2 regions of the Streptomyces sp. CO7 genome follow, and region 2 is predicted to be linked to the other one. Evidence: predicted binding sites of a transcription regulator. Region 2 holds the regulator's gene; the other holds the start of a gene.

Region 1 (18,418 bases), on a different contig from region 2:
GCATTGCCGTGCTCCTGATCGCGCTGGTGTGGCTGCCGGGGCCGCTGAGCGATCTGCGGGAGTACCGGGAGGCGCCGGAGTGCCGCAACGGGCGGTCCGTCGAGGGCTGCCGGACGGTGGCGGCGGCGACGGTCACCGGCGTGGACCCTCACGTCCACGGCGGCAAGAGGAAGTACCAGCTCGCACTCCGTTTCGCCGACGGGTCCCGGAGCGTGCTGACGATGGCCGGCCTGCAGGACGGTCTCGGTGTGACGCCGAGGGAGGAGGCCGAGGCCGTGCTCTGGCGCGGCTCCGTGGCCGAGGTGCGTCAGGGGGCGGATCGGGACACGGTCGACGGGTCCCGGCTGCTCGCCTGGCGGCCGCCTCTGATGCTCGGTGCGGCACTCGCGCCCGTGGCGCTCTCGCTGCTCTGGACCGCCGGGTGGCTGACGCTGCGGCAACGGAGGCCGGGGCGGCCGGCGGAGGGGCGAGAGGTCTTGGTCCCGGCGGCCGTCTGGCTGACCGCGGGGCTGGGCGTCGTGGCCTGTGTGCCGATCGGATTCTCGGCCGGAGGGCCGCAGGACGTGCTGACCCCGCTGGCGTGGCTGTACGCGGGTGCGGCGGTTGTGGTTGCTCCCGTGGCCGCGTGGCTCTCCTCCCGGCCGGTGAGGCAACGGCGCGAGATGCACATCCGGCCGGTGCCCCCCACGGGCGAACACGTGGTGCCCGGCTGGGTGCTCGGCGACGTGCCGTACAGCAAGGAAGGGTTCCAGTACCTGGTAGTCGGCCCCGGGCTGCTCGCCGCCACCCCCGACCCGGCCGGGCGGGTGGCACGGGTCCGGGTGCCCGCCTTGCGTGTGACGCGGGTGCGTGCGTCCTCGTCCGCCAGGAGCAGGCCGGACGGGACCTGCGTCGCGGAGTGCAGGGACGGCGACTGCGAAGTGCTCGTCATGGCGCGGGTCGCCGACATGCCGGAGGTGCTCGGCGCGCTGGGACCGGCGCCGTCCTGAGCCGGCGTCCCCTGATCCGCCGTCAGCGCGGCAGCGGGTGCCCCAGGAGCATCGTCGGGGCGCCCGCGACCCGGGTCAGGAAGACCGTGACCGCGTTCCGCCCCTGCGGCTTGGGAAGCGCCTTGCGGCGCAGTTCCTCCGGCTCGACCGCCGACCCCCGCTTCTTCACGGTGAGCGTGCCGACCTGCCGCTCCCGCAGCAGCGCCTTCAGCTTCTTGACGTTGAAGGGCAGCGTGTCGGTGATCTCGTACCCCGTGGCGTACGCGGTGGGCCGCGGCTCGTCGGCGGTGACGAAGGCGATGGTCTCGTCGATCAGCCCGCCGCCGACCTCCTCGGCGACCTCGGCCACCAGGTGCGCACGGATCACCGCGCCGTCCGGCTCGTACAGGTACCGGCCGACCGGGCGGACCTCCGGGTCGGGCAGCCCCCGGCCGAGCAGCCGGCGCGGGCCGGGAAGCAGCGTGGCGCACACCGCGCCGGGGCGGGCCGCCTCGCCGAACCAGAGGACGGCCTCCTTGACGTCACCGCCGTCCGAGATCCACTCCGCCTCGGCGTCCTCGGGCACCGCCTCGTGCGGGATGCCGGGGGCCACCTTCAGCGCGGCGGCCCGCGAGGCGCCGCGGGCGGCCCCGACCGCCCAGGACAGCGGCGGCGAGTAGGCCTCCGGGTCGAAGATCCGCCCCCGGCCGCCGCGGCGCGCCGGGTCCACGAAGACGGCGTCGTACGGGGCGGTGTCGATCTCGGTGACGTCGGCCTCCCGCACCTCGATCAGGTCGCTCAGGCCCAGCGCCTCGGCGTTGGCCCGGGCGACGGCGGCGGTCAGCGGGTCGCGGTCGACGGCCAGGACGCGGACGCCGGCCCGTGCCAGCGCGATCGCGTCGCCGCCGATCCCGCAGCACAGGTCGGCGACCGAGCGCACGCCGAGCCCGGCGAACCGTGCGGCGCGGTGCGCGGCCACCGGGGCGCGGGTGGACTGCTCGACGCCGTGCGGGGTGAAGAACATCCGCCGGGCGTCGTGCGCGCCGAACTTCGCGGCGGCGCGGTTGCGCAGCCGGGCCTGGGCCAGGGCGGACGACACCAGGGCGGGGGAGTGGTCCCGCCGCAGCCGGGTGGCCACGGCCAGCTCCTCGCCGGGCGTCACGTCCCGCACCTCGTCCAGCAGGGCGCGGCCCTCGGCGGTCAACAGCGCCGCGAACGCGGCCGACGGATCAGCGGTCTCACTCACCGCCCCATTGTCCCTGCCCGGGGCCGCAGGGCGGTCCCCGCCCGGGGCCGGAGGAGCCTCGTGAGCCGCCCGGGGGGAGTCCGACGGGCGCGTGACTTCACGCAACCCGCCGAGAAATTGGCACTCCGCTTGACCGAGTGCTAACCCCGGTCATAGTCTCAGCCTTGGCACTCGCCCCAGGCGAGTGCCAACACAGCGACGGGCAGGTCCGGCACCCGCGACGACGGATCGACCTGGTCGCCACCTCAGACAGTTAACCCCGTGAGATCTCCGAAGGGGGAGGTCGGATCGTGACGACCGCCAGCTCCAAGGTTGCCATCAAGCCGCTCGAGGACCGCATCGTGGTCCAGCCGCTCGACGCCGAGCAGACCACGGCCTCTGGCCTGGTCATTCCGGACACCGCCAAGGAGAAGCCCCAGGAGGGCGTCATCCTGGCCGTGGGCCCGGGCCGCTTCGAGAACGGCGAGCGCCTGCCGCTCGACGTCAAGGTCGGCGACATCGTGCTCTACAGCAAGTACGGCGGCACCGAGGTGAAGTACAACGGCGAGGAGTACCTCGTCCTCTCGTCCCGCGACGTCCTCGCGGTCATCGAGAAGTAGTTCACCCCGCTTCGCCGAAGCCTGCTCGACAGCTGCTCGCTTCCGCCGAAGCCCGCTTCTCCAAGAAGCATCGAGCTGCGCCCCGGACTCCCGCGCCATAAGCCGGGCGCCGGGGCGCAGTTCGCTTTTTCAAGACTTCGTATTGCTCCGACAGACGGCGATACACCGCATTCTCCCGAGAGGGCTGAACCGCTCCCATGGCGAAGATCCTGAAGTTCGACGAGGACGCCCGTCGCGCCCTCGAGCGCGGCGTCAACAAGCTGGCCGACACGGTCAAGGTGACGATCGGTCCCAAGGGCCGCAACGTCGTCATCGACAAGAAGTTCGGCGCCCCGACCATCACCAACGACGGCGTCACCATCGCCCGCGAGGTGGAGATCGAGGACCCGTACGAGAACCTCGGCGCCCAGCTGGTGAAGGAGGTCGCGACCAAGACCAACGACATCGCCGGTGACGGTACGACCACCGCGACCGTGCTCGCCCAGGCCCTGGTCCGCGAGGGTCTGCGCAACGTCGCCGCCGGCGCCTCCCCGGCCGCCCTGAAGAAGGGCATCGACGCCGCGGTGAAGGCCGTGTCCGAGGACCTCCTCGCGACCGCCCGCCCGATCGAGGAGAAGTCCGACATCGCCGCCGTCGCCGCGCTGTCCGCCCAGGACAAGCAGGTCGGCGAGCTCATCGCCGAGGCGATGGACAAGGTCGGCAAGGACGGTGTCATCACCGTCGAGGAGTCCAACACCTTCGGCCTGGAGCTGGACTTCACCGAGGGCATGGCCTTCGACAAGGGCTACCTGTCCCCGTACTTCGTGACGGACCAGGAGCGCATGGAGGCCGTCCTCGAGGACCCGTACATCCTCATCAACCAGGGCAAGATCTCCTCCATCCAGGACCTCCTGCCGCTGCTCGAGAAGATCATCCAGTCGAACGCCTCGCGTCCGCTGCTGATCATCGCCGAGGACGTCGAGGGCGAGGCCCTGTCGACCCTGGTCGTCAACAAGATCCGCGGCACGTTCAACGCCGTCGCGGTCAAGGCCCCGGGCTTCGGCGACCGCCGCAAGGCGATGCTGCAGGACATGGCCGTCCTCACGGGCGCCCAGGTCATCGCCGAGGAGGTCGGCCTCAAGCTCGACCAGGTCGGCCTCGAGGTGCTCGGCTCCGCGCGTCGCGTGACCGTCACCAAGGACGACACCACCGTCGTCGACGGCGCCGGCTCCTCCGAGGACGTCCAGGGCCGCGTCGCCCAGATCAAGGCCGAGATCGAGTCCACGGACTCCGACTGGGACCGCGAGAAGCTCCAGGAGCGCCTCGCCAAGCTGGCCGGCGGCGTGTGCGTGATCAAGGTCGGCGCCGCCACCGAGGTGGAGCTGAAGGAGAAGAAGCACCGTCTGGAGGACGCCATCTCCGCGACCCGCGCCGCGGTCGAGGAGGGCATCGTCTCCGGTGGTGGCTCCGCGCTGGTCCACGCCGCCAAGGTCCTCGAGGGCAACCTCGACAAGTCCGGCGACGAGGCCACCGGTGTCTCCGTCGTCCGCCGCGCGGTCGTCGAGCCGCTGCGCTGGATCGCCGAGAACGCGGGCCTCGAGGGCTACGTGATCGTCTCCAAGGTCCAGGAGATGGACAAGGGCCAGGGCTACAACGCCGCCACCGGCGAGTACGGCGACCTGGTGAAGTCCGGCGTCATCGACCCGGTCAAGGTCACCCGCTCCGCCCTGGAGAACGCCGCCTCCATCGCCTCCCTCCTCCTCACGACCGAGACCCTGGTCGTCGAGAAGAAGGAAGAGGAGGAGGCCTCGGCGGGTCACGGCCACAGCCACGGCCACTCCCACTGAGCCACCCCGCTCTCCCACCGAGGCCCGGCCTCCCGCTCCCCGCGGGACGCCGGGCCTCGGCGCGTGGCCCGTACGGACTTCGGCGTCACCGGTCCCCGGGGTACTGGTCGATCACGGTGCCGCCCAGTTCCTCGGCCGCTTCCTTCGCGTCCCCGGTGTCGCAGAGCATGAGCGTCCAGTTTCCGGCCGTGACGAAGTGCCGAGTGACGTTCTCCTCGGTGAGGAGCAGCCGGATGAAGTCGTTCCGGGCGGCCCGGCTGTCATGGAGCACGATGCCCGCGTCGTGCCCCCGGTCGGTGCCACCGCACGAGGTGCCTTTCGACTGCCTAGTCCGGCACATCAGGAGACCGCTCGGGCCCGCCTCCCGGTGGGAGCAGCCCACGGAGTCCTCCACGGCGTCGGCCAGCGCGCCGGTGTTCGCGTACTCGGGCTTCTTTGGGATGGGCGGCAGGTGGTACGGGGGCGGCAGGACGACGGCGTCGAGGGCTTCGGCGATCTGCTCGGAGTAGGAGGGCGTGTCGTTGGGCACGACGCGGAGGAACCAGTTGCCCGCGGCCACGACGGTGGTGCCACTGATGCGCCAGGCGGCGATGGAGTCGCCGATCTGGTCGCGGGTGCGTTCCTTCAGGTCGAATGCCTGTATTTCCGCCACCACGGCGGTGCCGTCGATCCGGGCCTCGCAGTGCAGACCGCCGGGCTGCCGGCGCAGGACGCGGCAGTCGATGCCCGCCCGCTCCAACGCGGACACCACGCCGTCGACTTTCTCGTACTGCGGACCGGTCGGCACGTTGGACGGCATGGGGGTGGGCGGCTCCGGCCTGCGGTCCTCGAGGGCACCGCAGGCGGTGAGCAGCAAGGCAGCCAGGAGGCCGACGAGCGGTCGCGCGATTCTGGTCATGGTGTGCTGTGGGCTCCTGGCGGGGTCGGTGCGGGTCCGGGGCTCGGCGAGGGCGTTCCGGGCTCGGGTTCGCCCGTGCCGGTTCCTGTGGAAGGTGTCGTCGTGTAGATCGGGTTGAGCGACACGTGGTGCCCTGCTGGTGTCTGTGACTCCAACTGCCGGAGGGCGGTGGCCCGGTCCTCGTCACTCAGTGCTTCCCAGGCCAACGCGTCGTCGAGATGTGCCTCGATCTTGTCCCAGTTCTCTCCCCTGGCCTTGATGTCTCCGCCGCGGTTGTCGGAGTCGTCGCCGTACTGCTCGTTCTTCTCCCGCACGTCGGGGGTGTCGGCCGCGTAGAGGGTGAACAACTGCTTGTCGGAGGTGGATCCGTACTCGCTCTCCTGCAGATCGAGCAGATGGTAGGCGCTGAGCCGGACGTTCAGCTCGGGGTTCTGCTCGATGATGGCGGCGAGTTCCGCGTCGCCCACCTGGCTGAGATACCTACCGTCCTCCAACCGGAAGGCGTTGTCGTGCTTTCCGGCGACGGCCCGGGCGGTATCGGGCTTCATGTGGGTGATGCCCAGGGACTTGTCCGGCTTGGGTCCGAGGACGAGCCCTCAGTTGAAGAACCGGCCGAATGCGGCGAGCGGACCACGCAGGCTGGGGTTGTGATTCTGGTACCACTGCTGTTCCTGCCACAGGATGGCCATCAACAACTTGCGGCTGATCCCGGTCTCGGCTGACGCCAGTTTCACCGCGTCGAGGATGTTCGGCGGCACATTGATCGGGTGCACGCCGTCAAGTCCGCCGGACAGGCGCAGTGCGATGGCCAACGGACTGTCGCCGGAGAGCGACTCCCTGGCCATCGCCGGATCGCCGATCAAGGTCAGGCCCTCTATGGTGCGCAAGTCCTTGGCAGCCTCGAGATCGGCCTTGTTCGCCTTGGCCAGCGCTTCCATGACGAGGTCGCGGGTGTCCGTGACCTGCTGGTACTCGGGGCTGTCCGGGGCCAGCAGGACGGGCTGGGCGAAGCCGACCCGGCCGCTCTCGTCGACCCTCAGACCGTGCCGGTGGGCGTAGTCCAGCACGCTGTTCAGTTCCCGCTGTGCCGCTGCGATGTCCTCGGCCAGATCGTCGTACACGCGCGCGAGCGCGCGCAGCGAAAGGGAGGCTGCCTCGTAGTCTCCGGCATGCTTGACGAACTTCTCCCGGGCCGCCCGGCCGGCGTCCCCCACCCAGCACTGCTGCAGCGTGGCGGCCATCTCGTCACGGGGCGACGCCCGCGAGCGTGTCGCATTGCCTGGCTGCTGCCAGGACGTCGTCGGCTGCGTCGCGCCACTGCTGCGGCCTGGCGGACGTCAGGTCGCTCACGGAGACCATCAGGCCCCCTCGAGCCAGTCCGCCGCCTTCTCGAGCTGGACGGCCACGGAGCCGTCGTCGCTGATCTGGCTGTCCATCGCCTTCGTGAGCGCCGCCGTGGCGTCCTCGACCATGTCGCCCAACTCGTGGAGACGGCTTTGCCATGCGCGCACGCACTGGTCGTTGGCAACGCCTGCGTCCCAGTCCCCATGGGCTTTGCCCACGGCCTCCGCGTCGTACAACTTCGTCTGTTCCTGGCCGTTGTCACGGGTCTCGCGCAGATTCGTCGCCGTGGCGCGAAGGGGGCTGTCGATCAGTCCCAGGTCCACGCCTCCGGTCCCGCGTGGCGCCGGCATGGCGGGTTCGACACCGGCAAGATTCATCCCCGTGTTCGCCCTGCGGAGCGCGTCTTCCTTGAGTTGTGCCCACTCGTCCTCGAACGACATGTGTCCCCCGTTGTTCCCCCGATGCGCATGCGCCCGCCGCACCCTGTGCGGCAACTCCACTGTCACGAGGGCCTCAACACTCTGCCAGCCCTTACTGCGCCAAATTCCGAATGGCCATTCGGGTGACTCTGGTGCGGAGAGGACGTGCCGGGCGGCCTTTCCCTCGGGCCGGTCGCGGTGTGTTCAGGGAGTGGCGCCAGGGGGAGGCAGAAGGGGGCAGGACTGCAACTTCACCGATGTCAGACGGACATGGATGACGCCCACAACAGGTGCAGGAACCTGACGGACACCGACAACGGGGACGGGTAATGCGCAAAGGACGTGTGGCCGGGGTCGCTTCCGTACTGCGGATTCGTCCTCCTCCGCAGCACAGAAGGCATCCCGTTGTCGGGAGCTCATTGGCGCCGATGGCATCGAGTGGTCGGAGAAGGCCCTATGGTGCCGGGATCGTTGAATCGTCCCGTGACGTGCAGGATGCCAGAAGTGATCGCGTCTTTCGCGCTGTTGCTTGCTTCATCCAGCTGTCTCGGTCCCGGAGCGCTACCGCCCGGTGGGCGACGACGACAGCCGACGAGCACCAGGGCCGCGGACGTCAGATCTCGGGCCCTTCCGGCATCGCGCCGAGGCAGCCCGGGCAGAGGGATTCGCCCTCGACGGGTCGAAACATCACGGGGGAGTCATGGCGAGGGCCTTCGCACTCCCGAAGGGGCCAGGGCTTTGGAGGCGTCTCGGGCAGCCGGCCGCCCGTACGGGCGGCGGGGAGCGGCGGCACCTCGGTGAGCAGGTAGCGCAGGAGGCCGCCGGGCCTGAGCACGGGGGCGCCGTCGGTGGGCAGGCCGCGCAGGATGTGGGTGCGGATGTCGCCGGGGGTGTGGCCCGCGACCAGCCAGCGGGCGGTGAGCCGGGTCAGCTCCGGGCGCATGGCGCGGGGGATGCCCCGGAGCTCCGGATCGAGCATCGGGAACGCTGCGACGAGTGCCCAGGCGAGGTCGAGCGTCTCCTGGGTGCAGTCGGGGGCGGCTTCCTCCTCCCGGGCGGGCGCGGGTTCCGGTGCCTGGGCGAATTCGGGCGGCCCGGGCGCGGGTTCCTGCCCCAGAGCCGCAGGGGCATGGTGTGGGCCGGGCTCACTCGCCACGTCCGCACCTGCGTGTGCCTCTGCCTCTGCCTGTGCGTCTGCGTCGCGGGCATCTGCCTCTGCGCCGCCGGCCTCCGCGTACGCGTCTGCGCCCGTGTCCGTGCTGTCGTCCGCGTCCGGTGTCGCCCCCGGATGGTGGGAAGTCTTACCCAGCTCATTCGTATTGCGGAGGGAAGGACCGTCGGACAGCGGGGTGGTCGGCCCACCGGCGGCCGGAGGGCGGCCACTCGGCGCCGCCTGCGGCGACACCCGGTGAACGGTGTCCCTCCCTTGCGTCGGCAGGGCGGCGAGAAACTTGTCCGCCTCGGCCGCCCGCAGCGGCACGCTGGAGACGAGCTGCCGGGTGGCCCAGCGGCCACGCTCGATCTGCACACGCCGCTCATGGACGTAACCCTCGGCGATGAGCTGACGCTTGGCGGTGGTGAAGGCCGACCCGCCGATGCGGGCGCGCTTCGCGGTCTCCGACAGCGTCTCCGTCGCCCCGGGCGGAAGGGAGAGCTGCCAGGTCAGGACGCGGGCCGCGTCCGAGGACAGCCGTGGGTGCCGGATGATCTCGTTGGCGAGCTGGGTGAACGCGCGCGTGGGCGCGATAAAGTTGCGGCAGATCACTGTGGGAGGCCTACTTCCCGTCGTGGTTCAGGCCCTCGTGGACGGGTGCAACCGTCCCGGGGGCCATTTTGTGTGCGCCAACCGGACCCACCCTGGGGCAGGTTGACGAGACGACGCTACTGCACATTGCGTAGCGGTTCGGATGCGTTCGGTGAATATGCCCGAGTCTGGGGCGCTTTCCCGGGGCCGATTCACTCCCAGGAGTAACGCCCGCTCCAGGCCCAACGCTTCGGTGGGCGGAGCGCGTGTCGGGCTACGGGCCCTGCAGGCGGAGGTGCCACCAGGGCGGCGGCGAGGTGAGGGCCGGCCAACGGCGGGCGGCGGTGGGGTCCGGGAGGGTGCGGCGTTCGAACTCGGCGTCGAGTGCGGCGACGATGCGGGTCAGTTGGCGGCGCGGGCCGACCGGCAGGGCGTGGAGGAGGGATTCCACGTTGTCCCGTGCCTCGACCGGGTCGCAGCACGGGCAGTCGCCGGGGGGTACGTAGAGCCACCGGCCGGGGCGGCGCAGGAATGCCTCGTAGGTCAGCAGCGCCTCGGCGAGGAAGCCGGGTGAGAACCTCCGCGCTTCGAGGCGCCTGACGGCTGTCGCGGCGTCCCTCCGCAGGCCGGGGACGCTGCTGAAGGGGCGGGTCCGGACGGAGGCGGACCAGGTGCGGGCGCGGACGGCGCCGGGCGGCCTACGCGGCATCGCCCTTTCGGGTCGGGGTCATGGCCGCATGGTGGCACGGCCTCGGCTGCGGAGTCCTCCGGTTTTTCGGCCGGTCGCGCCAACCGCGCAGATTTGATGAACGTCTATGTTGACGTTCGTCGAATCGCTCTGCCATGCTGGGCTCGTCAAGAGATCGATGTCCGTCGATATGAGGAGTGCTCGGCATGTCTTCCCTGCGTACCGCTCTTGCCGCCGCCCGCGTGCGCCGCACCGCCGCGGACTTGGTCCGGGTCAGCTACTCGGAGCGCACCGGCGAGGTCTGCACCCGGTCGTGCCGCGCGGAGGCGGCCCGGGAACGCGCCAGGACGCTCGCACTGAGATTCCACTGACCGCCCGCGTCGCCCGCTCACGCACGCACCGTCATCCACCGCCCGTCCCGCCAGACCTGGAGTCGTCATGACTGAGCAGCAGCTTCCCGTCGTCGTCATCGGAGCCGGCCCCGTCGGCCTGGCGGCCGCCGCACATCTCACCGGGCGCGGACTCACCCCGCTCGTGCTGGAGGCGGGGGAGACCGCCGGGGCGGCGGTGCGGGAGTGGGCCCACGTGCGGCTCTTCTCCACCTGGAGCGAGCTGGTCGACGCCGAGGCCGAGAAGCTCCTCGCCCCCACCGGCTGGACCCGCCCGGACCCGTCCACCTACCCCACCGGCGGCGACTGGGCCGAGCGGTACCTGCGGCCGCTGGCCGACGTCCTCGGGGAGACGGTCCGCTACGGGGCCACCGTCACCGGCGTCTCCCGCGTCGGGCGGGACCGGGTGGTCGACGCCGAGCGCGAGGACCAGCCGTTCACCGTGCACGTCACTTACGCCGACGGCGGCGAGGAGCGGCTCCTGGCCGCCGCCGTGATCGACGCCTCCGGCAGCTGGACCCTGCCGGGACCGGCCGGGGGCGACGGTCTGCCCGCCCTGGGGGAGAAGGCCGCCGCGGACCGCGTCACCTACCGCGTGCCCGACCTGAACGACCCCGCGGCGCGGGCCCGTTACGCCGGCCGCCGCACCGCCGTGATCGGCTCCGGCGCCTCGGCCTTCACCGCCCTGGCCACCCTCGCCGAGCTGGCCAGGTCCGGCGACGGCGCCGGCACGCACGCCACCTGGATCCTGCGCCGCGGCATCTCCGGCTCCACCTTCGGCGGCGGCACCGCCGACCAGCTCCCCGCCCGCGGCGCCCTCGGCCTCGCCGCCAAGGCCGCCGTGGAGCAGGGCCACGCCGCGGCGGTCACCGGCTTCCGCACCGCCTCCGTGGAGCGCGACGGCGACGGGCGCCTCGTGCTCACCGCCGAGGACGGCCGCCGCCTCGACCCCGTCGACGAGGTGATCGTCCTGACCGGGCTCCGCCCCGACCTGTCGTTCCTCTCCGAGATCCGTCTCGGCCTCGACGAACGGCTGCAGGCCCCCGTGGAGCTGGCCCCGCTGATCGACCCCAACCAGCACTCCTGCGGCACGGTCTACCCGCACGGACACCGCGAACTCGGGCACCCCGAGCGCGACTTCTACATGGTCGGAGCCAAGTCCTACGGCCGCGCCCCGACGTTCCTGGCGCTCACCGGGTACGAGCAGGTCCGCTCGGTGGCCGCCGCGCTGGCCGGTGACACGGAGTCCGCCGACCGCGTCGAACTGGTCCTCCCCGAGACCGGGGTCTGCGGCGGCGCGGGCCTCTTCGACACCCCCGCCGCGCAGTCCCCGGAGTCCGCGGACAGCGGCTGCTGCTCCCCGGCCTCCTCCGTCGTCCAGGCCCCGCAGGTCGTCGAGCTCGGCCTGCGCCCGGCCGGGAGCGCGAGCCAGGCGGACAGCCCGGGCCAGGCGGAAAACGGCGGCGGCTGCTGCGGCTGAGGGCCTAGCCTCCCCGCATGACGATCACGTACGAGTGGCGCGGTGAGGTCGGGGAGGCGGAGCTGGAGGCGTTGCACGCCGCGGCGTTCGGCCGTCCGCCGGGGGAGGGCGGATGGACGGGCCGGCTGCGGCGGCACAGCCTCGGCTGGGTCTGCGCCCGCGAGGGCGGGATCCTGGTGGGGTTCGTCAACGTCGCCTGGGACGGCGGCACGCACGCGTTCCTGCTGGACACGGCCGTGGCCCCGGACCGCCAGGGCGAAGGCATCGGCGCCGCCCTGGTCCGCAGGGCGGCCGAGGAGGCCAGGGGCGCGGGGTGCGGGTGGCTCCACGTCGACTTCAAGGAGCCGCTGCGGGCGTTCTACTTCGACGCCTGCGGCTTCCGGGCGACGGCGGCGGGACTGCTCGACCTGACGTCCTGAGGGCGTGCCCGGGGCGCGGTCGCGGTCGCGCGGTGGTGCGCGGGGGAAACACGTGGGGCCGCCTCCCTCTTCGAAGAGGGAGGCGGCCCCACACGTGTCAGCGCGTCACTGCTGCGCGCCCTGCCCCGGCTGCGTGCGCTCGCGCATCCTGCGCAGCAGTTCACGCTTCTGCTCGGCGGCCGTCTGCCGGCTGTTCGAGCTCGCGGTGACGGAGGCCTGCTGGTCGGAACGGGACAGCTTCTTGCGCTGTCCGCCGACGCCGAGCATGTCGTTGCGTCGGTTGGCCATGGGGATCCCCATCGGTGAGTGGTGGGCTGCAACACGGCTGGGTCATGACGCCCACCGGAATCGGAACTGCCCCGGCTGCCCGTAGCCTAACCGGCCCCGTCGCGGGCCACCCTCCGTGAGGGACCGCCCGCTCGGACGGCGCCTCAGCGGCCGGGGCCGTACTTGCGGCCCGCCGAGGAGGAGACGCCGCCGAGCAGGTTGCGCGGGACCAGCTTGGTCAGGCCGAGCAGGGCCTTGTAGCGGGGGTCCGGGATGGAGACGGTCCGCCCGCGGGCGAAGTCGTCGAGGGCCGCGGTGACGACCTTGTCGGCGTCCAGCCACATCCAGCCCGGGATGTTGCCGGTGCCCATGCCGGCCCGCTCGTGGAACTCGGTGCGCACGAACCCCGGGCAGAGCGCCGTCAGCCGGACGCCGTCGGCGGCCAGGTCGCGGGCCGCGCCCTGGGTGAACTGGACGACCCAGGCCTTGGACGCGCCGTAGGTGCCGCGCGGGACGAAGGCCGCGACCGAGGCCACGTTGATCACGCCGCCCCGTCCGCGCTCGCGCATCCCCTCGACCGCCGCGGTGGTCAGCCGCAGCACGGCCTCGCAGTGGACCTTGAGCATCCGCAGCTCGTCGGCGACCGGGACCTCCAGGTAGCGGCCCTTGTTGCCGAAGCCCGCGTTGTTGACCAGCAGGTCCACCGGGTGGCGCCGGTCGGCGAGGCGGACGGCCACCGCGTCGATGCCCTCGTCGGTGGCCAGGTCCGCGGTGAGCACCTCGGCCTCGATGCCGTGCCGGTCGTGCAGTTCGGTCGCCTGCGTGCGCAGCCGCTCGGTGTCCCTGGCCACCAGCACCAGGTTGTGCCCCCGGGCCGCCAGCCGTCGTGCGAAGGCGGCCCCGAGGCCGGCCGTCGAACCTGTGATCAGAGCCGTAGTCATGGGGTCAGGTTATGCAGGCGGTGACGCGTGCAGGAGGCGGGGCGTCCGGTGGGGAACGCGGGTCAGGAGGACTGCCGCGCCATGTACTTGTGGACGGCCGCGCGCTCCTCCTCGGGAAGGTCCTCGCCCGCCTCCAGCAGGCGGGGCAGCAGGGCGCGCTCCAGGGTCACGGCGCGGAAGCACAGGGCGATCGTCACCTCGTGGTCCGGGCGGCGGACGACCTCCACGGCGTCGCCGGCGCGGACCTCGCCGGGGCTGACCACCCGGAGATAGGCGCCCGGCGCCCCCTTCGCGGTGAAGCGCTTCACCCACTGCGGCTCGGCCATGTGGCCCTGGAAGGTGTTGCAGGGGATGCGAGGCGAGGTGACCTGGAGGACGACGTCCGGCCCGACGCGCCACCTCTCGCCGATGCGCGCGCCGGAGACGTCCAGGCCCGAGACGGTGAGGTTCTCGCCGAAGACCCCGTTGCGCAGCGGGCGGCCGAGCTCGCGCTCCCACTCGTCCAGGTCCTCGCGGGCGAAGGCGTAGACCGCCTGGTCGTCGCCGCCGTGATGACGCAGTTCGCAGATGGCGTCGCCGCTCAGGCCGCTCGCCCCGGCGCCCTTGGGGCCGGGGGCGGAGATCCGGACGGGGCCGTCGGCCGGCCGCTTGTCGATGCCGGTGAGGCCGTCGGGGTGGCTCGTGTAGGTGACGGCGGAGGCGGAGCCGAGGTTGATCGAGAGGACCTTCATGAGCGGCACGGTAGCGCCACCCCGCCCAAAGCGGGAGGAAGTTTTTCCCGCCGCACTCCAAGGCTGACTTATGCTCGGAAGGGTGATCGAAGCTCGTCATCTCCGAGTCCTGCGTGCCGTCGCCGCCACCGGTTCCTACTCCGCCGCGGCGCGGGAGCTGGGCTGCACCCAGCCCGCCGTGAGCCAGCAGATGAAGGCGCTGGAGTCCTCGGCGGGCACGCCGCTGATCGTCCGCGCCGGGCGGGGCATGCGCCTCACCCAGGCGGGCGAGGCGTTGGTGCGCCACGCGGCGGGCATCCTCGCGGGTCTGACCGCCGCGGAGGAGGAGGTCGCCGCGATCGCCGGGCTGCGGGCCGGGCGGGTGCGGCTGGTGTCGTTCCCCAGCGGAAGCTCCACCCTGGTGCCGACGGCGCTGGCCGCGCTGCGGGCCGAGCATCCCGGCACCCAGGTGTCGCTGGAGGAGGCGGAGCCGCCGCGTTCGGTGGAGATGCTCCGCGCCGGCGACTGCGACGTGGCGCTGGCCTTCCGGTACGGCCGCGCGGGGGATCCCTCGGAGGCGGGCTCAGGAGCGGTGACCGGCCAGGGCGCGCGGGCGGGAGCCGGCCAGGGCGCGCGGGCGGAGTCGGAGGAGTGGGACGACCTGGTGGTGCGGCCGCTGCTGAGCGACCGCCTGGTGGGTCTGGTGCCCGAGAGGCACCCGCTGGCGGCCGCCGAGTCGGTGGGCATCGGCGAACTGGCGGGGGAGCCGTGGATCGCGGGCTGCCCCCGGTGCCGGGGGCAGCTGGTGGAGGTGTGCGCCCAGGCGGGCTTCACGCCGCGGATCGACTTCGCGACGGACGACTACCCGGCGGTGGTCGGGCTGGTCGGCGCCGGGCTCGGGGTGGCGGTGCTGCCCCGGCTGGCCGTGGAAGCGGTGCGGGGGCGGGGCGTGCGGGAGGTCCGCGTCGAACCGGCGGTGCGGCGCGAGGTCGTCGCCCTCACCCTCGCCGACCTGGAACACGTCCCGGCCGTGGCGGCCACCCTCCGTCAGCTGGAGCGCGCGGCGGCCGCCCGGGGCTGAGCCCGGGGCGTCCCGGGCCGCAGAAACGTTTCACTCGTGACCGGCGACCGCGGCCCGCTAGTCGATGCCCTCCGCGTCGCCGTCGGGCATCGCCCCGTGGCCGCCGTGCGCCCCGTGGCCCCCGCGGTCCGGCACCGGCACCAGGCGGTGGCGTGCCCGCCCCATCAGCTCCTCGCGTTCGTCCTCGGTGAGGCCGCCCCAGACTCCGTAGGGCTCGCGTACCGCCAGGGCGTGTGCCGCGCACTCCGCCCGGACCGGGCACCTCATGCACACCTCCTTGGCCGAGTTCTCACGGGCGCTGCGCGCCGCCCCGCGTTCCCCTTCCGGATGGAAGAAGAGCGAACTGTCGACCCCGCGGCAGGCGGCGTGGAGCTGCCAGTCCCACAGGTCCGCGTTAGGACCGGGAAGGCGGGAGAAATCAGCCATGACGTGTCCCCTTATTGCTGGTTGCCGGTTCGGCGACCGCGTACCCGCGATCAATGAAGATCTACGAACGATCTAAGGAGATGAAAATATGACTCATTGCGAATCTAGTCACAGACACCCGCAAAACGGAAGAAATGGAGCCAATCAGGTCAGACGGTCTGAGGAAAACTTGTGTGCATGCTGTGTGTGACCGAGAGGTGATGACCCCCTCACGTAGAGTGCTGAAGGCGGCCTTTCTCCCCGTAACTCTTTCGAGTGACCGTCGTTGAGAGGGCGAGGCGGTCGACGGAACAAGCGCTCGGGTGGATGATCCGAGAGGCCCACCAAGGATCGACCGCACAGGTGACGATTTCGTACCAGCCTGGAGGCTCAAGGTGACGCGCATCAGCTGCGGAGGGCGGTCATGACTTCCGTCCTCGTCTGTGACGACTCCCCGCTTGCCCGAGAGGCGCTCCGCCGCGCGGTCGCGACCGTGCCCGGCGTCGAGCGCGTGACGACGGCGGCCAACGGCGAGGAAGTCCTCCGCCGCTGGGGTGCCGACCGCTCGGACCTCATTCTCATGGACGTCCGCATGCCCGGCCTGGGCGGTGTCGAGACGGTCCGCCGCCTCCTCTCCGCCGACCCCGGGGCCCGCATCATCATGCTGACCGTAGCCGAGGACCTGGACGGTGTGGCGCTGGCCGTCGCCGCCGGCGCCCGCGGCTACCTGCACAAGGACGCCTCCCGGGCCGAACTGCGCGCCACGGTGACGCAGGCCCTGGCGGACCCGACCTGGCGGCTCGCCCCGCGCCGGCTACGTTCCGCCGAGATGGGCGCCGCGCCCACGCTCACGGCGCGCGAGATCCAGGTCCTCGAGGGCATGAGCCACGGCCGCTCCAACGCCGAGATCGGCCGCGAGCTGTTCCTCTCCGAGGACACGGTCAAGACCCACGCCCGCCGGCTCTTCAAGAAGCTCGGCGCCTCGGACCGGGCACATGCCGTGGCGCTCGGCTTCCGGTGGGGTCTGGTCCGGTAGGACCCGTCGGTGGGTCGCCTCGATGACTGCGTCAGGGCGGGGTGCCGGAGATCCCTCCGGCGGACCCCGCCTGCCGCACCTGTGACGGAGACTGCAGAACCTCCTGACGGGTGCCCGATGCTCGTTTCGCCGCGGATGCCGCATCCTTGAGATGTGGAGTTCTCGGGGACGAGTCGGTCGAGCGGAAGGGGAGGGCGCAGCGGATGAGTGCCGGCGCACCTGCTCATAACGCTTCGGTGCACAACCAGGGCCGCGGCGGACCCGCCTCGCGGGCTCCGGTGCACCATGGAGCGATGCGCGACGACGAGACGACGGTGATCGGTGCCCTCGTCCATCGTGCCGTCGACGGGGACGAACAGGCGACGCACGACCTGCTGGCGCGGGTGCACCCGCTGGCGCTGCGCTACTGCCGCACCAGGCTGTCCCGGCTCCCCGGCGACGCCCGCCACTTCGTGGAGGACCTGGCGCAGGAGGTCTGCGTCGCGGTGCTGCTGGCGCTGCCGCGCTACCGGGACACCGGCCGGCCCTTCGAGGCCTTCGTCTGCGCCATCGCCGCCCACAAGGTCGCCGACCTGCAGCGGGCCGCGATGCGCCACCCCGGGTCCACGGCGGTGCCGTCCGACGAGATGCCCGAGCGGCCCGACGACTCGCTCGGTCCCGAGGAGCGCGCGCTGCTCAGCAGCGACGCCGAATGGGCCAAGAAACTGCTGGCCAACCTCCCGGAGAACCAGCGCGAGCTGCTGCTGCTCCGCATCGCCGTCGGCCTGACGGCGGAGGAAACCGGCCAGATGTTGGGAATGTCACCCGGCGCCGTCCGGGTCGCCCAGCACCGTGCGCTGAGCCGTCTGCGGGCGCTCGCCGAGCAGTGACGGTCACCGCCTGCGACGTCCGCACCGGCGGTTTCCGGCCACGGTGCGGATCCTGCCCGGTGCGAGGCGTCCTTCCGCGCGCCGGCCGGTCGCCCGCTCACCCGTCGTAACCGAACGCGGTGCCGTCCTGTCACCCGCCGTGCCCACGAATGGTGGAATGCCGGGGCGCCGGATCCCGTTAGCATGGACATCCGCACCGATCAAGGCCATGGGGAAGGTGTCATGACTGCAAACGTCGACGGAGTGCCCGCCAAATTCGCGACGCTCGGGCTGACCTACGACGACGTGTTGCTGCTACCGGGAGCGTCGGACGTCCTCCCGAACGCGGTCGACACCTCCACCCGGATCTCCCGGAACATCAAGGTGAACATCCCGCTGCTGTCCGCGGCGATGGACAAGGTCACCGAGTCCCGGATGGCCATCGCGATGGCCCGCCAGGGCGGCGTCGGCGTGCTGCACCGCAACCTGTCGATCGAGGACCAGGTCAACCAGGTCGACCTCGTGAAGCGCTCCGAGTCCGGCATGGTGACCGACCCGATCACCGTGCACCCGGAGGCCACCCTCGCCGAGGCCGACGCGCTGTGCGCCAAGTTCCGCATCAGCGGCGTCCCGGTCACCGACCCGGCGGGCAAGCTGCTCGGCATCGTGACCAACCGCGACATGGCGTTCGAGTCCGACCGCACCCGCAGGGTGCACGAGGTCATGACGCCGATGCCGCTGGTCACCGGCACGGTCGGGATCTCCGGCGCCGACGCCATGGAGCTGCTGCGCAAGCACAAGATCGAGAAGCTTCCGCTGGTCGACGGCGAGGGCGTCCTCAAGGGCCTCATCACGGTCAAGGACTTCGTCAAGGCCGAGCAGTACCCGCACGCCGCCAAGGACGCCGAGGGCCGGCTGCTCGTCGGCGCCGCCGTGGGCGCGAGCCCCGAGGCGCTGGAGCGCGCCCAGGCGCTGGCCGCCGCGGGCGTGGACTTCCTCATCGTGGACACCTCCCACGGCCACAACAGCAACGCCCTGAGCTGGATGGCGAAGATCAAGTCCGCGGTGCACGTGGACGTGATCGGCGGCAACGTCGCCACCCGTGACGGC
Region 2 (10,086 bases):
CCGCGACTGCTTGCCCGCCTCCCGCGCGGTGGCCCGCCACTTGGCCAGCGCCTTGGCGCCCCGCTCGCCCTTCCACTGCGTGATGCACCGCGCCGCGGACCAGGGGACGATCGCGTCCACCCCGGTCTCGGTCATGGTCTCCACCGCCAGCTCGCCCCGGTCGCCCTTGGGCAGCGCCTGCACCACCGTGATGCGCGGGCTCGGCACGGGCTCCTCGCGGACCTCCGCGAGCCCGCCGACGACCAGCCGGTCCTTGCCCTCGGCGGCCTCGACGACGCCCTCGGCCCAGTGGCCCCGGCCGTCGGTGAGCACCACCGCCTCGCCCGGCTGGAGCCGCTTGACCGACACGGCGTGCCGGCCCTCGGGGCCGTCCAGGAGATACGTGGACCCGTGCGGCGACAGCTCGTCGACGACGAAGACGGGGGCGGTCAACTACGCCTCCAGGCGCGGTGGTCGAAGCAGGAAATGAACGGGAGCCGCCGCGGACCGCACCGGTCCGCGACGACCCCCGAGGGGCGCCTCAGCGCCCGTTGAACGCGTCCTTCAGCCGGGAGAACAGCCCCTGCTGACCGGGCTGGAACTGCCCGGTGGGCCGCTCCTCCCCGCGCAGCTTGGCCAGTTCGCGCAGCACCCGCTCCTGCTCCGGGTCCAGCTTCGTCGGCGTCAGCACCTCGACGTGCACGATGAGGTCGCCGCGCCCGCCGCCGCGCAGGTGGGTGACGCCGCGCCCGTGCAGCGGGATCGACTGCCCGGACTGCGTGCCGGGACGGATGTCGACCTCCTCGCGGCCGTCGAGCGTCTCCAGCGGCACCTTGGTGCCGAGCGCCGCCGCCGTCATCGGGATCGTCACCGTGCAGTGCAGGTCGTCCCCGCGCCGCTGGAACGTCTCGTGCGGCAGCTCGTGGATCTCGACGTAGAGGTCGCCCGCCGGGCCTCCGCCCGGGCCGACCTCGCCCTCGCCGGCCAGCTGGATCCGGGTGCCGTTGTCCACGCCGGCGGGGATCTTCACGGTCAGCGTCCGGCGCGAGCGCACCCGGCCGTCGCCCGCGCACTCGGGGCACGGGTTGGGCACGACCGTGCCGAAGCCCTGGCACTGGGGACAGGGCCGCGAAGTCATGACCTGGCCGAGGAAGGACCGCGTCACCTGGGACACCTCGCCGCGGCCGCGGCACATGTCACAGGTCTGCGCGGAGGTGCCGGGGGCGGCGCCCTCGCCGTGGCAGGTCTTGCAGACCACGGCCGTGTCGACCTGGAGTTCCTTGGTGGTCCCGAAGGCCGCCTCGGTCAGCTCGACGTCCAGCCGGATCATGGCGTCCTGGCCGCGGCGGGTCCGCGAGCGCGGTCCGCGCTGCGATGCCGTGCCGAAGAAGGCGTCCATGATGTCGGAGAAGTTGCCGAAGCCGCCGGCCCCGAAGCCGCCCGCACCCGCGCCGGCGCCGCCGGCCTGGGAGAGCGGGTCGCCGCCGAGGTCGTAGACCTGCTTCTTCTGCGGGTCCGAGAGCACCTCGTAGGCGGCGTTGATCTCCTTGAACCGCTCCTGCGTCTTCGGATCGGGATTGACGTCCGGGTGCAGCTCGCGGGCGAGCCTCCGGAACGCCTTCTTGATCTCGTCCTGGGACGCGTCGCGGCGCACGCCGAGTACGGCGTAGTAGTCCGTGGCCACTTACGACTCCGCCAGGATCTGTCCGACGTACCGTGCCACTGCGCGTACTGCTCCCATCGTTCCCGGGTAATCCATGCGGGTCGGTCCGACCACGCCGAGCTTGGCGACTGCCTCGCCGCCCGAACCGTAGCCCACCGACACGACGGACGTGGAGTTGAGTCCCTCGTACTCGTTCTCATGACCGATACGGACGGTCATGGCCGAATCCTGAGCCTCCCCAAGGAGCTTGAGGAGCACGACCTGCTCCTCGAGCGCCTCCAGGACGGGCTGGATGGTGAGGGGAAAATCATGTGTGAAGCGGGTCAGGTTGGCGGTGCCGCCGATCATCAGCCGCTCCTCGGTCCGCTCGACGAGCGTCTCCAGCAGGGTGGAGAGCACCGAGGCGACCGTCCCGCGGTCCTCCTGCTCGAAGGCCTCCGGCAGGTCCTGCACCAGCAGCGGGACGTCGGTGAACCGGCGCCCGGTGACCCGGCTGTTGAGCCGGGCGCGGAGGTCGGCGAGGGTGTTCTCGCCGATCGGGGCGGGGCAGTCGATCAGGCGCTGCTCGACCCGGCCGGTGTCGGTGATCAGCACCAGCATCACCCGGGCCGGCGCGAGCGCCAGCAGCTCCACGTGCCGCACCGCCGAACGCGTGAGCGACGGATACTGGACGACCGCGACCTGCCGGGTCAGCTGCGCCAGCAGCCGCACCGTGCGGGCCACCACGTCGTCGAGGTCGACGGCGCCGTCCAGGAAGTTCTGGATGGCGCGCCGCTCGGGCTGGGTCATCGGCTTCACGTCGGCCAGCCGGTCGACGAAGAGCCGGTATCCCTTGTCGGTGGGGATCCGCCCCGCGCTGGTGTGGGGCTGGGCGATGTAGCCCTCCTCCTCCAGCGCGGACATGTCGTTGCGCACCGTCGCGGGGGACACACCGAGGTTGTGCCGCTCGGTGAGGGCCTTGGAGCCCACCGGCTCCTCGGTCCCGACGTAGTCCTGGACGATGGCGCGCAACACCTGCAGCCTGCGTTCACTCAGCATCGCGCACACCTCCGGATGTCGGCTCGGCCTCACCGCTTCTGCCCCTTGCGTCGACTGGCACTCGGCTTCCGCGAGTGCCAGTCATTACCAGTCAGTGTACGGCCGGAGGGTACGGCGCGGGCAAGGGCGGTCGCAGGGCGGTCCCGATAGCGTCGCCCCATGAGCGTGACGTGGGAAGCCCCTGGTGGAGGGGAAAGTCTCGGCTGGGAGGCCCTGGCCCCCGGCGTGGGGCGGCTGCGGCTGCCCGTCTGGGACTGCACGGTGGGCCTGGTGGCCGGCCCCGGCGGGGCGTTGCTGGTGGACGCGGGCTCGAGTGTGGCGGAGGGCACGCGGATCCGCCAGGAGGCCGAGGAACTGCTGGGGGAAGGGCGGCGCATCACGCATGTGGCCCTCACCCATCCTCACTTCGACCACGTGTTCGGCGCCGGGGTGTTCGCGGGCGCGGAGGTGCACGCCGTGGTCGGCTGCGGCGCGCTGCTGGCCTCCGCCGAGGGGCGCGACGCGCTGCGGGCCGACGCGGTGGCGAACGGGCTGACCGCCGAGGCCGCGGACACGGCGCTGGAGTCGCTGACCGTGCCGCGGCACGAGGTGCACCACGACCACGTGCTGGAGCTGGGCGGCGGCGTCCGCCCGGTGCTGACCGCCATGGGGCCGGGCCACACCGCCCACGACCTGGCGGTCCTGGTGCCGGGTCCGCGCCCGGTGGTGTTCTGCGGCGACCTGGTCGAGGAGTCCGGTCAACCGCAGGCCGGTGAGGACGCGGTGCCCTCCCGCTGGGCGGCGGCCCTCACCCGGCTGCTGGAGCTGGGCGGCGAGGACGCGCTCTACGTGCCCGGGCACGGGGCGGTGGTGGACGCCGCGTTCGTCCGGCGGCAGCGGGAGGAACTGTCCCGGAGGTTCGGCACGGCCTGGTGACGGTGCGGGAGGGCGTGTCGCCTGGGCGAGCCCCGCCGTTTCTCCTATCGTCAGCCGAATGCGCCAGTACTCCTCCGACCTCACGCCGTCGTGGAAGAAGCCCAAGCCGGTACCCGAGGTGCCCGCGGAGCCCGGTCTGGTCGTGGAGGACCCCGCCACCGGGTTCTGCGGCGCCGTGGTGGGCTGCGAGGCCGGCACGGTCACCCTGGAGGACCGGCACGGCAAGCACCGCGTCTTCCCGCTGGCCCCGGCCGCCTTCCTGCTGGAGGGCCGACCGGTGACCCTGGTCCGCGCCGCCGCGGCCGCCCCGAGGCGCCCCTCGCGCACCGCCTCCGGTTCCGTCGCGGTCCCCGGCGCGCGGGCACGGGTGGCCCGCGCGGGGCGCATCTACGTGGAGGGGCGGCACGACGCGGAGCTGGTCGAGAAGGTGTGGGGCGACGACCTGCGCGTCGAGGGCGTGGTCGTGGAGTACCTGGAGGGCGTGGACGACCTGCCGGCCGTGGTCGAGGAGTTCGCCCCGGGCCCCGACGCCCGGCTGGGCGTCCTGGTCGACCACCTGGTGCCCGGCTCCAAGGAGTGGCGCATCGCCGAGGCAGTCACCAGCGACCACGCCCTGGTGGTAGGCCACCCCTACATCGACATCTGGCAGGCCGTGAAGCCCTCCGCCCTGGGCATCGAGGCCTGGCCGGTGATCCCCCGCGGTCAGGACTGGAAGACCGGTGTCTGCCGCGCCCTCGGCTGGCCCGACAACACCGGCGCCGCCTGGCGCCACATCCTCTCCCGCGTCCGTGACTGGAAGGACCTGGAGCCGGAGCTCCTGGGCCGCGTCGAGGAACTGATCGACTTCGTCACGGCCTCGAGTGAGGCCTGACCCCCTCGTACGCCCCGAAGGCTCCCGTCTCCAGCTCGATCCCCAGCGGGCCCACCGGCAGCGGATCGCCGAACTTGGTGATCCGCTGTACCTGGTAGTCGGCGTCCTCGCCCTGTCCTGCCGGCTCGGTGTACAACACGCAGTGCGCCATGACCGGATCGATGATCAGGTAGCCCGGCACCCCGCCGGCCGCGTAGATCAGCCGCTTGACACCGTAGTCGCGGTCGACGCTGGTCCGGGAGACCACCTCGACCACCAGCGTGATCAGGTGCGACGGCAGCAGCCGGCCCGATGCCGGGCCGCGCCCCGCCTCGAGAACCACCAGATCGGGCACCGGCTCGCTGGCCTCCCCGACGATGTCCACGTCCTGCGTCTGCAGGCGTTCCCATCGGGTGCGGGGGATCTGGTCCTGCACCTCGGTGACGATCCGGTTGTGCACCAGATCGGGGCCGGCCATCATCACGATGTCCCCCCGCAGAAGCTCCGCCTTGGCGCCTTCGGGCGGTTCGAAGTCCGCGAAGAAGTCGGCCATCCCTCGCTCGTCCACAGCGGTCATCTCCGTGAGCCTCCCGGTCCGCCGCGTCGCGCACTGTCAGCGGCAGCTTACGAACAGCGTAGGCACGGGAGGGGCCGAACCGCACGGAGTCACTCGCACGAGTGGCGGGCCCGCTCAGTCCACCAGGTCCCGGACCACCGCGTCGGCCAGGAGGCGGCCGCGGAGGGTGAGGGCGGCGCGGCCGGCGGCGAAGGACTGCGGGCGCAGCAGGCCGTCCGCGAGGGCGCGGTCGGCGGCGGCGCGGCCGGCCGGGCGCAGGAGGTCCAGCGGGACCCCGTCCACCAGCCGCAGCTCGAGGAGGATGCGCTCGACGCGCCGGTCCTCCGCGGAGAGCAGCTCGCGCCCGGCGCCCGGGGAACGCCCCTCGGCGAGGGCCGCGGCGTAGGCGCCGGGGTGCTTCACGTTCCACCACCGCACGCCCCCGACGTGGCTGTGCGCGCCCGGTCCGGCGCCCCACCAGTCGGCGCCGCGCCAGTACAGCTCGTTGTGCAGGCAGCGGGCCGCGTCGGAGGCGGCCCAGTTGGAGACCTCGTACCAGTCGAGCCCGGCCTGCGAGAGCATCTCCTCGGCGATGAGGTAGCGGTCGGCGTGCACGTCGTCGTCGGTCATCGGGACCTCGCCGCGCTTGATGCGGCGGGCCAGCCCGGTGCCGTCCTCGACGATCAGCGCGTACGCCGAGACGTGGTCGGGACCGGCGCCCAGCGCGGCCTCCAGCGAGGCGCGCCAGTCGTCGTCGGACTCCCCCGGCGTGCCGTAGATCAGGTCCAGGTTGACGTGCTCGAACCCGGCCGCGCGCGCCTCGGCGACGCACTGCTCGGGGCGGCCCGGGGTGTGGGTGCGATCGAGGATCCGCAGCACGTGGGGGCGGGCGGACTGCATGCCGAAGGAGATCCGGTTGTAGCCGCCCTCACGCAGCTCGGCGAGGTAGGCCGGGTCCACGGTCTCCGGGTTGGCCTCGGTGGTGACCTCTGCGTCCTCGGCGAGGCCGAACTCCTGGCGGACCGCGTCCAGCATCCGCACCAGGTCGCGGGCCGCCAGCAGGGTGGGGGTGCCGCCGCCGACGAAGACGGTGCGCACCGGGCGGGGGTCGTCGCCCAGCACCTTGCGGGCCAGGCGGACCTCCTCGGCGAGGGTGTCCGCGTAGTTGTCGCGGGAGGCGAGCACGCCGCCGCTGCCGCGCAGCTCGGTGGCGGTGTAGGTGTTGAAGTCGCAGTACCCGCAGCGGGTCGCGCAGTACGGGACGTGCAGGTAGAACCCGAGGGGGCGCTCCGGGGCGCCCTCGAGGGCGGAGGCCGGCAACGCGCCGTCGGCGGGGACGGGCTCGCCGTCGGGGAGTGCGGAAGGCATGGGGACCATTGTCCCCCACCCGCGTCGTTGCCCGGGAGGACCGCCGGCCCCCGGAGGACCGTGCCCGGGAAGACCGACGCCCCGGCCTCCGGACCGCCTGGGGAAGGCGGCACGAGGGCCGGGGCGCTGAAAAGGGTGCCGGGTCCGTACCCGCGTGGCGAACGCAGGCCGCGTACGGACCCTTGGTGCCGGTCGGGAGCGGATGAGAGAGGGCCCGCTCTGGGTCCTACCGGCGGTCGTTCAGTCGTTCAGATCACAAACGGACCGGGGCGGTTCAGCCCTGGAGGCCGGCGACCTTGGAAGCAAGCGCCGACTTCTTGTTGGCGGCCTGGTTCTTGTGGATGACGCCCTTGGAGACGGCCTTGTCCAGCTGACGCGCAGCGGCGCGCTGGTACTCGGTCGCCTTCTCGGTGTCACCCGCGGCAGCGGCCTCGCGGGCCTTGCGGATCGCGGTCTTCAGAGAGGACTTGACGGCCTTGTTGCGCAGCCGGGCCTTCTCGTTGGTCTTGTTCCGCTTGATCTGGGACTTGATGTTCGCCACGAAGGAGCCTTTTCAGGTTCTTGGCACACGAGGCCGAGGCCTCGCGGGCCGTGTGATTTTCTTGGGTGAGCCTCCGCGCACAGGCATGACACGCGGGCGTGGAGACACAGCCACCCAGGCTACCAGTCGCCCGACGAGCGGCCCAAACCCGTCACAGGGGCCGGGCCATGGGACGATGGAGGCTGCGTACAGATCCGACCCGAGGCATAAGGCGCCTCAAGAGACAGGACCCTGCGTGCCCGCGACCCCTAACAATGTGCCCGAGCCGAGCCGTACCGACCCGGCTCTGATCCGCAACTTCTGCATCATCGCGCACATCGACCACGGCAAGTCCACGCTCGCCGACCGGATGCTCCAGCTGACCGGCGTCGTCGAGCAGCGGCAGATGCGCGCCCAGTACCTCGACCGCATGGACATCGAGCGTGAGCGCGGCATCACGATCAAGTCCCAGGCGGTGCGTCTGCCGTGGGCCCCGAGGAACGGGGCGCAGCAGAACCCGACGCACATCCTGAACATGATCGACACCCCCGGGCACGTCGACTTCACCTACGAGGTGTCCCGGTCCCTGGCCGCCTGCGAGGGCACCGTCCTGCTCGTCGACGCCGCCCAGGGCATCGAGGCGCAGACGCTCGCCAACCTGTACCTGGCGATGGAGAACGACCTCGCGATCATCCCGGTGCTGAACAAGATCGACCTGCCGGCCGCGCAGCCCGAGAAGTTCTCCGAGGAGCTCGCCAACCTGATCGGCTGCGACCCCTCCGACGTGCTGAAGGTCTCCGCGAAGACCGGTGTGGGCGTCGAGGACCTGCTGGACCGCGTGGTCGAGCGCATCCCGGCCCCGGTCGGCGTCAAGGACGCCCCGGCCCGCGCGATGATCTTCGACTCGGTCTACGACTCGTACCGCGGCGTGGTTACCTACGTCCGTGTGATCGACGGCCAGCTCAACAAGCGCGAGCGCATCCGGATGATGTCGACCGGCGCCACGCACGAGCTGCTGGAGATCGGCACCAACTCGCCCGAGATGCTGCCGGCCGACGGCCTGGGCGTCGGCGAGGTGGGCTACCTGATCACCGGCGTGAAGGACGTCCGCCAGTCCAAGGTCGGTGACACGGTCACCACCCTGAACAAGGGCGCCACCGAGGCGCTGGGCGGCTACAAGGACCCGAAGCCGATGGTGTTCTCGGGCCTGTACCCGCTGGACGGCTCGGACTACCCGCTGCTGCGCGACGCGCTGGACAAGCTGCAGCTCAACGACGCGGCGCTGGTCTACGAGCCGGAGACGTCCGCGGCCCTGGGCTTCGGCTTCCGCGTCGGCTTCCTCGGCCTGCTCCACCTGGACGTGATCCGCGAGCGCCTGGAGCGCGAGTTCGGCCTCGACCTGATCGCCACCGCCCCCAACGTGGTCTACCGCGTGGTCATGGAGGACGGCAGCGAGCACGTCGTCACCAACCCGAGCGAGTTCCCCGAGGGCAAGATCAACGACGTGTACGAGCCGGTCGTGCGCGCCACGATCCTCGCGCCGTCGGAGTTCATCGGCGCGATCATGGAGCTGTGCCAGACCCGTCGCGGCACGCTGCTCGGCATGGACTACCTCTCCGAGGACCGCGTGGAGATCCGCTACACGCTGCCGCTCGCGGAGATCGTCTTCGACTTCTTCGACCAGCTGAAGTCCAAGACCCGCGGCTACGCCTCGCTGGACTACGAGCCCACCGGCGAGCAGACGTCCAGCCTGGTCAAGGTGGACATCCTGCTGCACGGCGACAAGGTGGACGCCTTCTCGGCGATCACCCACAAGGACGCGGCGTACGCGTACGGCGTGCGGCTGGTCGCCAAGCTGCGCGAGCTCATCCCCCGGCAGGCCTTCGAGGTGCCGATCCAGGCCGCCGTCGGCTCCCGGGTGATCGCCCGCGAGACCATCCGGGCCATCCGCAAGGACGTCCTCGCCAAGTGCTACGGCGGTGACATCTCCCGGAAGCGGAAGCTGCTGGAGAAGCAGAAGGAGGGCAAGAAGCGGATGAAGATGGTGGGTTCCGTGGAGGTCCCCCAGGAGGCGTTCATCGCCGTGCTCTCCAGCGACGACAGCGCGTCGTCCGGCAAGGGGAAGAAGTAGGCCGGAAGTGGACCGGGAGTCCGCCCAGTTGCGGACACCGGAGTCCCGCCGGAAGGGCCCGTCGCGTCGCCGCGGCGGGCCCTTCGGCGTCGCGCGGCCGGAAGAACTGCGCAAATGCCTGCCCGTAGCCTCTTACATACCGCAGGGTCGGCCCTTACCCTGATGCCGTCTCCTCAGTTACTCGCGAGTTAAGCAGGGACACGCGAGGCCGTTCAGCCGTTCATCAGCCAGCAGCAAACCAGCCAGCCGCACCAGCAGCCGTCAGTAGTGGCCGAGCCGGCCGCACGTACTGCGGGCGGGCCCCGGAGGATTGTCGTGAGCGACACACAGACCCTGATCGATAACCGTCCGCCGAGTGTGGCGAACCTGTTCCTGGAGCGCGTGGAGGCCACGCCCGACACCGAGGCGTACCGCTACCCGGTGCCGTCCGCCGGGCAGGGCCCCGACGAGTGGACGTCGCTCAGCTGGAAGCAGTCCGCCGACCGCGTGTTCTCCATCGCGGCGGGCCTGATCGACCTGGGCGTCGCCCCGGAGGAGCGGGTGGCGCTGGCGGCGGCGACCCGCGTCGAGTGGATCCTCGCCGACCTCGGCATCCTCTGCGCGGGCGCGGCCACCACCACGGTCTACCCCTCGACCAACGCCGAGGAGTCGGCGTTCATCCTCTCCGACTCCGGCAGCAGGGTGCTGATCGCCGAGGACGCCTCGCAGGTGGCCAAGGCGCTGGAGAAGAAGGACGAGCTGCCCTCGCTCACCCACATCGTGGTGATCGACCCGGCGGGCGTGGAGACGAACGGGACCGTCCTGACGCTGGAGGAGCTCGAGCGGCGCGGCGCGGCCCGTCTGGAGAAGTCCCCCGAGCTGGTCAAGGAGCGGGTCTCCGCGATCACCAAGGACCAGCTGGCCACCCTGATCTACACCTCCGGCACCACCGGCCGCCCCAAGGGCGTGCGCCTGCCGCACGACAACTGGTCGTACATGGCGAAGGCGATCGCCGCCACCGGCCTGGTCACCACGGAGGACGTGCAGTACCTGTGGCTGCCGCTGGCGCACGTCTTCGGCAAGGTCC

Evidence for each region. The regulator HrcA, encoded in region 2, represses chaperone genes, less so after heat shock. The targets are predictions, from matches to a motif close to TTNGCACTCNGNNNNNCNGAGTGCNAA.
Region 1: groES (co-chaperone GroES) is a predicted target of HrcA. The motif match lies at 2,332-2,358, and genes of this name have one in related genera.

What each region holds. Positions count from the first base shown of each region.
Region 1 is NZ_JBRIOU010000004.1:930,613-949,030, reverse strand. It holds gene ACOV8S_RS17075 (hypothetical protein) at 1-989, shown strand, start outside; gene ACOV8S_RS17070 (class I SAM-dependent methyltransferase) at 1,012-2,214, opposite strand; gene groES (co-chaperone GroES) at 2,505-2,813, shown strand; gene groL (chaperonin GroEL) at 3,011-4,639, shown strand; gene ACOV8S_RS17055 (hypothetical protein) at 4,725-5,537, opposite strand; gene ACOV8S_RS17050 (hypothetical protein) at 5,534-6,085, opposite strand; gene ACOV8S_RS17045 (hypothetical protein) at 6,134-6,778, opposite strand; gene ACOV8S_RS17040 (hypothetical protein) at 6,896-7,321, opposite strand; gene ACOV8S_RS17035 (hypothetical protein) at 7,914-9,065, opposite strand; gene ACOV8S_RS17030 (hypothetical protein) at 9,319-9,753, opposite strand; gene ACOV8S_RS17025 (hypothetical protein) at 9,939-10,103, shown strand; gene ACOV8S_RS17020 (NAD(P)-binding domain-containing protein) at 10,171-11,601, shown strand; gene ACOV8S_RS17015 (GNAT family N-acetyltransferase) at 11,619-12,020, shown strand; gene ACOV8S_RS17010 (DUF6243 family protein) at 12,126-12,320, opposite strand; gene ACOV8S_RS17005 (SDR family NAD(P)-dependent oxidoreductase) at 12,452-13,228, opposite strand; gene ACOV8S_RS17000 (MOSC domain-containing protein) at 13,291-13,959, opposite strand; gene ACOV8S_RS16995 (LysR family transcriptional regulator) at 14,042-15,019, shown strand; gene ACOV8S_RS16990 (WhiB family transcriptional regulator) at 15,077-15,445, opposite strand; gene ACOV8S_RS16985 (response regulator transcription factor) at 15,849-16,460, shown strand; gene ACOV8S_RS16980 (sigma-70 family RNA polymerase sigma factor) at 16,754-17,329, shown strand; gene guaB (IMP dehydrogenase) at 17,552-18,418, shown strand, end outside.
Region 2 is NZ_JBRIOU010000005.1:481,679-491,764, reverse strand. It holds partial or broken gene ACOV8S_RS20710 (RsmE family RNA methyltransferase) at 1-432, opposite strand, end outside; gene dnaJ (molecular chaperone DnaJ) at 521-1,663, opposite strand; gene hrcA (heat-inducible transcriptional repressor HrcA) at 1,664-2,680, opposite strand; gene ACOV8S_RS20695 (MBL fold metallo-hydrolase) at 2,840-3,595, shown strand; gene ACOV8S_RS20690 (DUF3097 domain-containing protein) at 3,654-4,466, shown strand; gene ACOV8S_RS20685 (Uma2 family endonuclease) at 4,444-5,022, opposite strand; gene hemW (radical SAM family heme chaperone HemW) at 5,137-6,369, opposite strand; gene rpsT (30S ribosomal protein S20) at 6,644-6,910, opposite strand; gene lepA (translation elongation factor 4) at 7,146-9,020, shown strand; gene ACOV8S_RS20665 (AMP-dependent synthetase/ligase) at 9,336-10,086, shown strand, end outside.